One region of the Arthrobacter sp. StoSoilB22 genome, then DNA from elsewhere that is predicted to be linked to it. Evidence: predicted binding sites of a transcription regulator. Region 1 holds the regulator's gene; the other holds the start of a gene.
The links. Region 1 encodes HrcA, which represses chaperone genes, less so after heat shock. Its sites were predicted from a motif close to TTNGCACTCGNNNNNNNCGAGTGCNAA; they were not measured.
Positions count from the first base shown of each region.

Region 2: groES (co-chaperone GroES) is a predicted target of HrcA. The motif match lies at 1,981-2,007, and genes of this name have one in related genera.

Region 1 covers NZ_AP024652.1:2,468,447-2,473,618, reverse strand. The annotation lists gene lepA (translation elongation factor 4) at 1-161, shown strand, start outside; gene hemW (radical SAM family heme chaperone HemW) at 162-1,391, shown strand; gene LDN70_RS11500 (DUF4870 domain-containing protein) at 1,444-1,857, opposite strand; gene LDN70_RS11495 (DUF3097 domain-containing protein) at 1,980-2,831, opposite strand; gene hrcA (heat-inducible transcriptional repressor HrcA) at 3,023-4,030, shown strand; gene dnaJ (molecular chaperone DnaJ) at 4,081-5,172, shown strand, end outside.
Region 2 covers NZ_AP024652.1:3,133,633-3,138,804, reverse strand. The annotation lists gene LDN70_RS14590 (shikimate 5-dehydrogenase) at 1-276, shown strand, start outside; gene LDN70_RS14585 (THUMP-like domain-containing protein) at 297-1,526, opposite strand; gene LDN70_RS14580 (hypothetical protein) at 1,594-1,956, shown strand; gene groES (co-chaperone GroES) at 2,148-2,444, shown strand; gene groL (chaperonin GroEL) at 2,529-4,142, shown strand; gene LDN70_RS14565 (response regulator transcription factor) at 4,305-5,172, shown strand, end outside.

The DNA.
Region 1 (5,172 bases):
CCAAGTGCTACGGCGGTGACATCACCCGTAAGCGCAAGCTGCTCGAGAAGCAGAAAGAGGGCAAGAAGCGCATGAAGATGGTCGGTCGCGTGGAGGTGCCCCAGGAGGCATTCATCGCAGCCCTGACCACCGATGAGTCCAAGGACAAGGCCAAGAAGTAAATGCCCAGCGTCCTCCCTTTGGGTGACCCGGCACCTGCGGATGGCATCTTGCCTCCGCAGGTGTTGGCCGGCGTCGAGCACCGCAAGTTCGGGCTCTATGTCCACATACCGTTCTGCGCCGTGCGCTGTGGCTACTGTGATTTCAACACTTACACTGCCACCGAACTCGGTGGCGGCGCCTCCCAGGACGCGTACGCCTCTACGGCGGTCTCTGAACTGGACTTCGCCTCTCTGGCACTGGACGCCTCGGGGTTACCCCGTCGTCCCCTCAGTACTGTTTTCTTTGGGGGTGGCACGCCCACCCTTCTCCCGGCAGAGGACCTGGCCCGGATCCTTAGGGCCGCCATCGGCCATTGGGGGCTGGAACCCGGCGCCGAGGTAACTACCGAAGCCAACCCGGATTCAGTAACTCCTGAATCCCTGAAGCTTTTGGCCGACGCAGGCTTCACCAGGGTCTCCTTCGGCATGCAGTCAGCCGTACCCCACGTGCTCAAGGTCCTGGACCGCACCCACACACCGAGCCGGGTGCCTCTTGTTGTGCAGTGGGCGCGGGAAGCCGGCCTCTCCGTGAGCCTGGACCTTATCTACGGCACCCCTGGAGAGTCCATGGGTGACTGGCAGCTGTCACTCGAAACCGCTTTGTCGTACCAGCCGGACCACATCAGTGCCTACGCTCTGATCGTTGAGGATGGCACTAAGCTGGCCGCCCAGATACGCCGGGGCGAGGTGCCCGGGATTGATGACGACGACCACGCCTCCAAATACGAGCTTGCCGACAAAATGATCTCCGAAGCGGGCTTGCACTGGTACGAGGTCAGCAACTGGTCGCGGACGCCGGACCAGGCTTGCCGGCACAATCTTGCCTACTGGCGGGGAGATGACTGGTGGGGCATCGGTCCAGGCGCCCACTCCCACGTGGGGGGTGTCCGGTGGTGGAACGTCAAGCACCCCACGGCGTACGCCTCGAGGCTCGGGAGCGCTAGCTCTCCGGCTGCCGGGCGGGAAACCCTCGATGCCGATACCCGGGAAGTCGAACGCATTATGCTGGAGGCACGGCTCGGCACAGGGTTGTCCGTAGATGCCTTGGACGCGATCGGACGGCACGCGATGGCCGGGCTTATTGCCGACGAATTGGTGGACCCTGTTCAGGCGTTCAAGGGCCGTTTGGTCCTTACGCTGAAGGGTCGTCTCCTGGCTGACGCCGTAGTTCGAAGGATCCTGCCCGACTGACCCGCGGGCTCATGCCCGTCGGAGCAAACAGTCCTGGACGAGCGGAGGTGAGCTACTTAATCCAGCGCAGGTTGACCTTGTAACGGTGAGGCTGCCCGTGGTTTACCCTGATGCCCGCCGAGACGGAGAAACACGTCAGGGCAACCCAGATCGCGGTGGCGATGACGGCGAAGATGTTGCCGACCACAGGAAGCAGGACCAAAATGTTGGCCAGAACTGCTGCGATGGTGGGAGGCAGCGTGAAGTTCAGCGCTTCTTTGGATTCCTGTGCGGTGAACGGTCCACGATCCCGGAAAATCAGGTAAATCAGAAGGGACGGCAGGCATCCCAGGATGCCGCCAAAGTGGGCCAGAGTAGCCCATTGCCTGTCCTCGCTGGCTGTCAACGGGAGTGCGTTGGCAGGCGCGCCATGGTACTGGGGCCGGCCTGCGGCGCTGCCCGGTTCTTCAGGAGCGTTATCTGCCACGTTGTCTTCCCTTTGCTTTAAAGATGCTGCGGTGTTGCTGTCCCAGAATACCGGCACCGACGCACTTGCCGGGACCAACGCCCCGTTGACACGGTAGTTGCTGATACCTGAAGGACTCCACCTCAAGGAACCGTCAAAAAATCGATGACTTCTTCCACCCGTCCCAAGAGCGATGGCTCAAGGTCGGCATAGGTGCGGACTGCGCCCAGAAGGCGTTGCCAGCCCAAGCCTATGTCCTCAGGGGTCTCATGGGGCCAGCCGAACGCGCTGAGGATTCCGGTCTTCCAATCGATCCCGCGGGGTACGGCGGGCCAGGCCCCAATGCCCAGGACCTTGGGCCTGATCGCCTGCCAGACATCCACGTAGGGGTGTCCAACAATGAGGACGTTTCCCGCAGCCCCCGGGACCGTCATGGCCTCGGCGGCAATTCGGGACTCTTTGGACCCGGGCACAAGGTGGTCCACGAGGATTCCAAGCCGGCGGCCTGAGCCGGGATTGAAGTCGGCGATGGCGGACTTCAGGTCATCAACGCCGTGCAATGGCTCCACCACGATGCCTTCCACCCGGAGATCATCACCCCAGACCTTCTCCACCAGTTCGGCGTCGTGCTTTCCTTCCACCCAAATGCGGCTGGCCTTGGCTACCTGTGCCCGTTGCCCCTGGACCCTGACGGAACCCGAGGCCGTCCGGCCGGATGGAACCCCGGATGCAGCGGTGCGGGGGGCGGGAGGCATCAAGCGGATAGCCTGACCTTCGAGCAGGAAGCCAAAGCCCAGCTGGAACGATTTGGTCTTTCCACGCCGGTCTTCCAAGGAGACCACGTGCATTCCGCCCGACTTCTCAACGCGGGTCACTTCACCCACCCAGCCCGACTGCACGTCCTCGAGGACCATTCCCCGCTGCACGGCTACTTCCGGCAGCTTCTGTTTGGCCGGAGCGGACAGATCCTGCGGGCCCCAATTGTTCAAAGCCAAGGGATTCCTACCTTTGTGCTGGTTTACGGTGCGGGCCGAAGCCGCCCGCGGCAGGTTTCAATGCTAACAACGGGGTGGCTCATACTAGACTTGTTAGCACTTGGGCATGTTGAGTGCTAAGTGTGGAGGTCTGAGCGGGATCCCGCGTTGACCGGTCGGAAGAACCATGGCAGTCGTCAGGAGGTGGAGCATTGAGTGAGCCGCGCAAGCTCGAAGTGCTGCGTGCCATCGTTGAGGATTACGTGCATTCCAGGGAACCTGTCGGGTCCAAGGCCCTCGTGGAGCGGCATCATCTTGGCGTTTCCAGCGCTACCATCAGGAATGACATGGCGGTTTTGGAAGAGGAAGGCCTGATTGCGGCGCCTCACACCAGTGCCGGTCGAATCCCCACTGACAAGGGCTATCGCCTTTTCGTTGACCGCATTTCGCAGGTCAAACCGCTCTCAGCGGCCGAGCGCAGGGCCATCCATTCTTTGCTCGAGGGCCCCGATGATGTCGACGACATCTTGGAGCGCACCGTAAGGCTTCTGTCACAGCTGACCAACCAGGTGGCCGTTGTGCAGTACCCGCATTCGAACCGCGCGCTTGTTCGCCACGTGGAATTCGTCCTCTTGGCCCCTCAACAGGTCCTCGTGGTCCTAATTGCGGACACCGGCAGCGTGGGGCAGAAGGTCATCGACGCTGGGTCCGATGTGAGCAATGAGGCCCTGATGCTCCTGAGGTCCCGGTTCCTGGGCAACATTGCCGGCACACAGCTGGCGCTTTTGCCTCAAGTGCTTCCTTCTGTCGTTGCGCTGTGTCCGCCGGAACTGCGCAGTCTGGCGCAGACGTTGGCCCAGGGGCTTCAATCGTTGAGCGACACCAGCCGCGAAGAGCGCATCCTGATGGCTGGAACGGCAAACCTGGCCCGCTCCAACGTTGACTTCCCCCTGAGCATAGGCCCTGTGCTGGAGGCGCTCGAGGAACAAGTTGTCATGCTCCGGTTGTTATCTGACATGGGGGATGATCCCCGCGGCGTTACGGTGAGCATTGGACGCGAGAATCCCTACGATGGCTTGGCGGAGGCCTCCGTCGTAGCTACGGGCTATGGCTCCGGTGCCAAGGTGGGGATTCTTGGTCCCACACGCATGGACTATCCCACCACCATGGCAGCAGTACGAGCCGTGGCCCGTTACCTTTCCCGCATTCTCGGCGGCTAAACACCGGTCCGAGGAAACATCCGTAGTACAACAAGGAAGAGATACCGACTTTGAGCAGCCACTATGACGTTTTGGGAGTCTCGCCGGAAGCCACCGGGGAAGAGATCAAAAAGGCGTACCGCAAGTTGGCGCGGAAACTGCACCCCGACGTAAACCCCGGTGAAGATGTCGCGGAACAGTTCAAGGCCGTGACCCACGCCTACGAGGTGTTGTCCGATCCCCAAAAGCGCCGGGTCTATGATGCCACGGGCAATGAAAACGGCACTGACAACGGTTTCGGTGGCGGCTACGCCGGCCAGGGTTTTGCCTTCCAGGACATCTTCGACACCTTCTTTGGTGGCGGCGGTCAGGGCGGACCGGCCTCCCGGGTCCGGCGGGGCCAGGACGCGCTCATCAGCGTCCGCATCGATTTGAAGGACGCCGTCTTCGGCGTCAACAAGAAGCTTGAAGTGGATACCGCCGTGATCTGCCCCACGTGCGATGGCAGTTGCTGCCGCCCGGGCACCCACCCGGAACGCTGCGACATCTGCGGTGGCAGCGGCCAGGTCCAACGGGCAGTCCGTTCCATCCTGGGCCAGGTCATGACTGCCGCCCCTTGCGGTTCGTGTGAAGGCTTCGGCACAGTCATTAAGGACCCCTGCAACGAGTGCAATGGACAGGGCCGCATCCGCAGTCGTCGTTCCCTCACCATCAAGGTTCCGGCCGGTGTCGCCACTGGTACACGCATCCAGCTGTCCGGGCAGGGTGAAGCGGGCCCCGCTGGAGGCCCCGCCGGCGATCTCTATGTGGAGATCCGGGTCAACAACGACTCCATGTTCATGCGTGAAGGCGACGACCTCCACGCAACACTAAGTGTGCCCATGACCGCTGCGGCACTTGGCACCGAACTGCAGCTGGACACCTTCGACGGCGCGCAGGACATCGACGTCAAGGCCGGTACCCAATCCGGCGAAGTCATTACCCTGCGCGGCTTGGGTGTTACGCACCTCCGGGGTTACGGACGCGGCGACCTCAAGGTGCACTTGCACGTGGAGACCCCGACCAAGCTCGACCCCGCCCAGGAGGAACTCCTGCAGCAGCTCGCCAAGCTGCGCGGCGAGCAGTTTACCGAGGGAAAGCTGGTGGCAAGCGGCGGAATGTTC
Region 2 (5,172 bases), 670 kb from region 1:
CTCATCATCAACGTCACGCCGTTGGGAATGGCAGGTGCGGACGAAACAGCGCAGTCCTTCGACGACGCCACGATTGCCGCGGCGCAAGTAGTGTTTGACGTCGTGGCTTTGCCGTCCGAGACGCCACTTATCAGTGCTGCCCGGAAAGCGGACAAGAAGGTGATCACAGGCGCTGAAGTTATTGCCATCCAAGCCGAGGAACAATTTGTCCTCTACACCGGCGTGCGCCCTAGCCCTGAGCAGGTCCGCGAAGCCTCGGAGTTTTCACGTCGCTGACTGCCGGGTGCCGCTGACTGCTAGCCCGTCACCGGTTCCACCACAACAGCCACTCTCTCCTCGCCGATCCTGGTGAGGACCAGGGTGGCTGTTTTCGTCCCAAGGGACTTATCCGGTTTGGCGGGCAGCAACTGCTTCCGGAGTTCCTCGGGAGTGACTGCCGTGCCGCGCTTTTTGATGTCCAGCACAGTGATTCCGTTGGCCTTGACCCAGGCCTTGAGGGCCTTGACATTATAGGGCATCACCTCAAGAACCTTGTAGGCACGGGCGAAGGGAGTGTCGTGCAGCGCAGGCGCGCAGATGTAGGCAATGTGCTCGTCCACCAGGTGCCCGCCCAGCCGTTCGGCGACGTCGGCCACCAGTCCTGCGCGGATCACCGCACCATCGGGTTCGTAGAGGAAACCTTCTACAGGCCCGACGGCGGCTACCGGGCCGCCGTCGAAATCCGCGCTGCTGGTGATCTCAGCGGCGCCTTGGCCGCCAATCACCAGCGCGGCGCGACGCACGCCGGGGCGGGACACTGCGTTGAACCACAGGGTCACTTCGGTGACGTCGCCGCCTACCGAAACCCACTGGGCTTCGCAGCCTGAAGGCACGGACTCATGCGGGATGCCGGGACCCATCTTGACGCCGATGGCGCGGCCGGTAGCCGCCAGGCGTTCCACGAAGGACAACGGGGGAGAGAAGGCTTCAGGGTCCCAGATCCGTTTGGTTCCGGAGGTGGACGTGGTTCGCCGTGCGGGATCCAGCCATACGCCGTCCACCCCGTCCAGCTCCACGGTTGTTGCGTCGGAGTGCACCACGGTGGCATGCGGGAAGGGCATGAGATTGATGGTGGCGCAGGCGGCGGTGGTTTCATCCATCTCAACTGCGGTCACGGAAATGTCCATTGACGCCATCGCCATGGAGTCGGCGCCAAGGCCGCAGCCCAGGTCTGCAACGTGCGAGATGCCGGCCTTCGCAAAGCGCTCGGCGTGACGGGCTGCGACGTTCAATCGCGTTGCCTGCTCCAAGCCGGCTTGGGTAAAGAGCATCTGCCGGGCAAACTCGCCGAACTTTGCCTCTGCGCGCGTCCGCAGCCTGGATTGCGTGAGGACCGCAGCCACCAGCTCCGGGGAGTGACCCGCTTTGCGGAGGTCTGCGTTGACGCTGAAGGAATCGGCCTCCCGATAGGGTCCCAGTGAGGCAAGAAGTTCCCATCCTTCAGTAGTCAGCAAGGGTGCGATCTGTTCCTGCGGTGCGTGAGGCATGGGATCAAGCCTAACGGCGCGGCGCTTGACAGCGTGACCGGCGAATCAGCCGGATAGGGTTGTTTTCATGGAAGACAACGCAGCACCGCACCCCTCCACCCTGACGAAGATTGCGCGCCCCGCCCTGATAGCGGGGGTCGTGATCGCGGTGGTCTGCATCGGCCTGCTGATCATTATCTTCGCGTTGGATTCCTTCAATGCGGCTACTTACTCGGTGGCCGGCAAGAGCGTCAATGACGCCACCGATGAAGCGCGGGGCATCCGCGAACTTTACAGCGGCGCCCGGACCGGTGGAATTATCACGCTGGTGATCTCCGGCATCGTGGCTATAGCCGCCGCCGTGGTGCTGTACCTGAACCGCGGCAATGCTCCGCTGGATGAGGATGACGACGGCGAAGACTACGATCTGGACGACCTGACGGGCAGGTAAGGGACGTTCACCCATGACGAAATGCTGGCACTCACCTTGACCGAGTGCTAACGCTTACATAGAGTCTTGTTAGCACTCTCCCCCGGAGGGTGCTAACTACGCCAAGCGTTCTCCGGCACCGCGACGACGGTTGAACGCCCAGGCACCCTAGTTCTTAGTCCATGAATCAGCTCATGAAAAGGAGAGTCCGAGTGTCGGTCTCGATTAAGCCTCTTGAGGATCGTATTGTTGTTCGCCCGCTCGAAGCAGAGCAGACCACGGCTTCCGGCCTGGTCATTCCGGACTCCGCACAGGAGAAGCCGCAGGAAGGCGAAGTTGTTGCAATCGGCCCCGGCCGCTTCGATGACAACGGAAACCGCGTACCCGTTGACGTAGCTGTTGGCGACGTCGTCATCTACTCCAAGTACGGTGGAACCGAAGTCAAGACCGGCGGCAACGAGTACCTCGTTCTGTCCGCCCGCGACGTCCTTGCGATCGTCGTAAAGTAACTTCCCGGAGCCCCGCACCGCCGTCGAGTTGGAATGATTCCAGCCGCCAGCGGTGCGGGTTTTCTGTCTTGAAAGGACACAACCATGGCAAAGCAGCTTGCTTTTAACGATGCTGCCCGCCGGTCTCTTGAGGCCGGTATCGACAAGCTCGCCAACACTGTCAAGGTGACGCTTGGTCCGCGCGGCCGCAACGTCGTGCTGGACAAGAAGTGGGGCGCACCCACCATCACCAACGATGGCGTAACCATCGCCCGTGAAGTTGAGCTTGATGACCCCTACGAGAACCTTGGCGCACAGCTGGCCAAGGAAGTAGCCACCAAGACCAACGATGTTGCCGGCGACGGCACCACCACGGCCACCGTGCTGGCACAGGCCCTGGTCAAGGAAGGCCTGCGCAACGTGGCTGCCGGCGCCGCTCCGGGCGAGATCAAGCGCGGCATCGAGGTTTCCGTTGAAGCAGTAGCCGCCCGCCTCCTGGAGAATGCCCGCGAAGTCGAAGGCACCCAGGTTGCCAGCGTCGCAGCCATCTCCGCACAGAGCGACGAGGTTGGCGAACTGCTGGCCGAAGCGTTCGGCAAGGTTGGCAAGGATGGTGTCATCACCATTGAAGAATCCTCCACCACCCAGACCGAACTGGTCCTCACCGAGGGCATGCAGTTCGACAAGGGCTACCTGTCCCCGTACTTCGTCACCGACGCTGAGCGCCAGGAAGCCGTCCTCGAGGACGCCCTCATCCTGATCAACCAGGGCAAGATTTCCTCGCTGCAGGACTTCCTGCCGCTGCTGGAGAAGGCCCTGCAGGCAAACAAGCCGCTCTTCATCATTGCTGAAGACATTGAAGGCGAAGCCCTGTCCACGCTGATCGTCAACCGCATCCGCGGCACGCTCAACGTTGTTGCCGTCAAGGCTCCGGGCTTCGGCGACCGCCGCAAGGCCATGCTCCAGGACATCGCCACGCTGACGGGCGCCCAGGTTGTTTCCCCGGACCTTGGCCTGAGCCTGGACACCGTTGGCCTCGAGGTACTCGGTACCGCACGCCGCATCACAGTCACCAAGGACAACACCACCATTGTTGATGGTGCCGGTACGGCTGAGGACGTCGCTGACCGCGTTGCACAGCTGCGCGCCGAGCTTACCCGGACGGACTCCGACTGGGACAAGGAAAAGCTGCAGGAACGCCTGGCCAAGCTGGCCGGCGGCATCGGCGTGATTAAGGTTGGCGCAGCCACCGAGGTTGAGCTGAAGGAAAAGAAGCACCGCATCGAGGACGCTGTTTCCTCCACGCGTGCAGCCCTCGAAGAAGGCATCGTTTCCGGTGGCGGTTCCGCTCTCATCCACGCCCTCAAGGCACTGGACGAGTCCCCGGCCGTCAAGGCGCTGGAGGGTGACGCAGCAGCTGCTGTGGGCATCGTCCGCCGCGCCTTGGTCCAGCCGCTGCGCTGGATCGCCCAGAACGCTGGCTTCGACGGCTTCGTTGTTGTTGCCAAGGTTTCCGAGCTGGAAGCAAACCACGGCTTCAACGCCAAGTCCGGCGAGTACGAGGACCTGATCGCCGCTGGCGTGATCGACCCCGTGAAGGTCACCCGTTCGGCTCTCCGCAACGCCGCTTCCATCGCTGCTCTGGTTCTCACCACCGAGACCCTGGTTGCCGAAAAGCCGGCTGAGGAAGAAGACGCACACGCAGGCCACCAGCACTAACGGCCTGGTTTAACAGAAGCCCCGGTCACGTTGACCGGGGCTTCTGTTGTCTGCGGCTTTCCGCGGGGCGGCTATTGTGAGCGTACGACGGCGGCGGTAACCTGACGCTACTAGGGCGGCTTGGGTGCGTCATTCGGTCTGTTCCCGGTCGCAAGGTGAGCCATGACAGTTCCGGACACAGACTTGGATTTGGGACGCTCGGCCTTCCACGAGCGCCGTTGGCGCGATGCGCTTGAGTGCCTCACCCGCGCCGATTCAGAGGGCGGACTACCTCCGCAGGACATCGAATTGGCGGCATCTGTGGCGATGCTGCTTGGCTTGAATAGCCAAAGCATTGAGTACCTGACCCGGGCGCACGACGAATTCCTGACCATGGGAGACACTGACAATGCCGCGAGGTGTGCGGCCTGGCTGGTTATGTTCCTGATGGACATGGGAGAGCCGGCCCGAGGAAACGGGTGGTTGTCCCGTGCCAAGCACGTGCTGGAAGGTATGTCAGGTCCCTGTGCAGCCGAGGGATACCTCATGATTCCAGCGGCCCTCGGTTTGTTGCGCAGTGGAGCCCCGGCAGCTGGACACGGTCTGTTCGCCAAAGCCTTGGAGCTGGGAACCTCCTTCCACGACAAAGACCTCCAGGCCTTGGGCCGGCTCGGTGTCGGCACCACCCGCGTTTCCCTCGGGCACGTGGAAGAAGGTTTGCAGCTTTTGGATGAAGTGATGGTCTCTGTCACCTCAGGTGAGGTCTCTCCCATCCCCGCAGGGATCATCTACTGTGCAGTCTTGGGCAGTTGTCGTCTTTCCAACGATGTGCGCCGCGCCCACGAGTGGACTGCGGCCTTGGAACGCTGGTGCGGGGATCGCCCGGACATGGTGATGTTCAGTGGACAATGCCAGGCTTACCGTGCCGAACTGTTGATACTTCACGGAGCGTGGGAAGAGGCCCTGTCGGTGGCGCGGGCCGCCGAAGGCAGGGTGCGGAAGGGCGACCCGGATGCCACGTTTGGATCCTGGTATCAACAGGGCGAAGTAC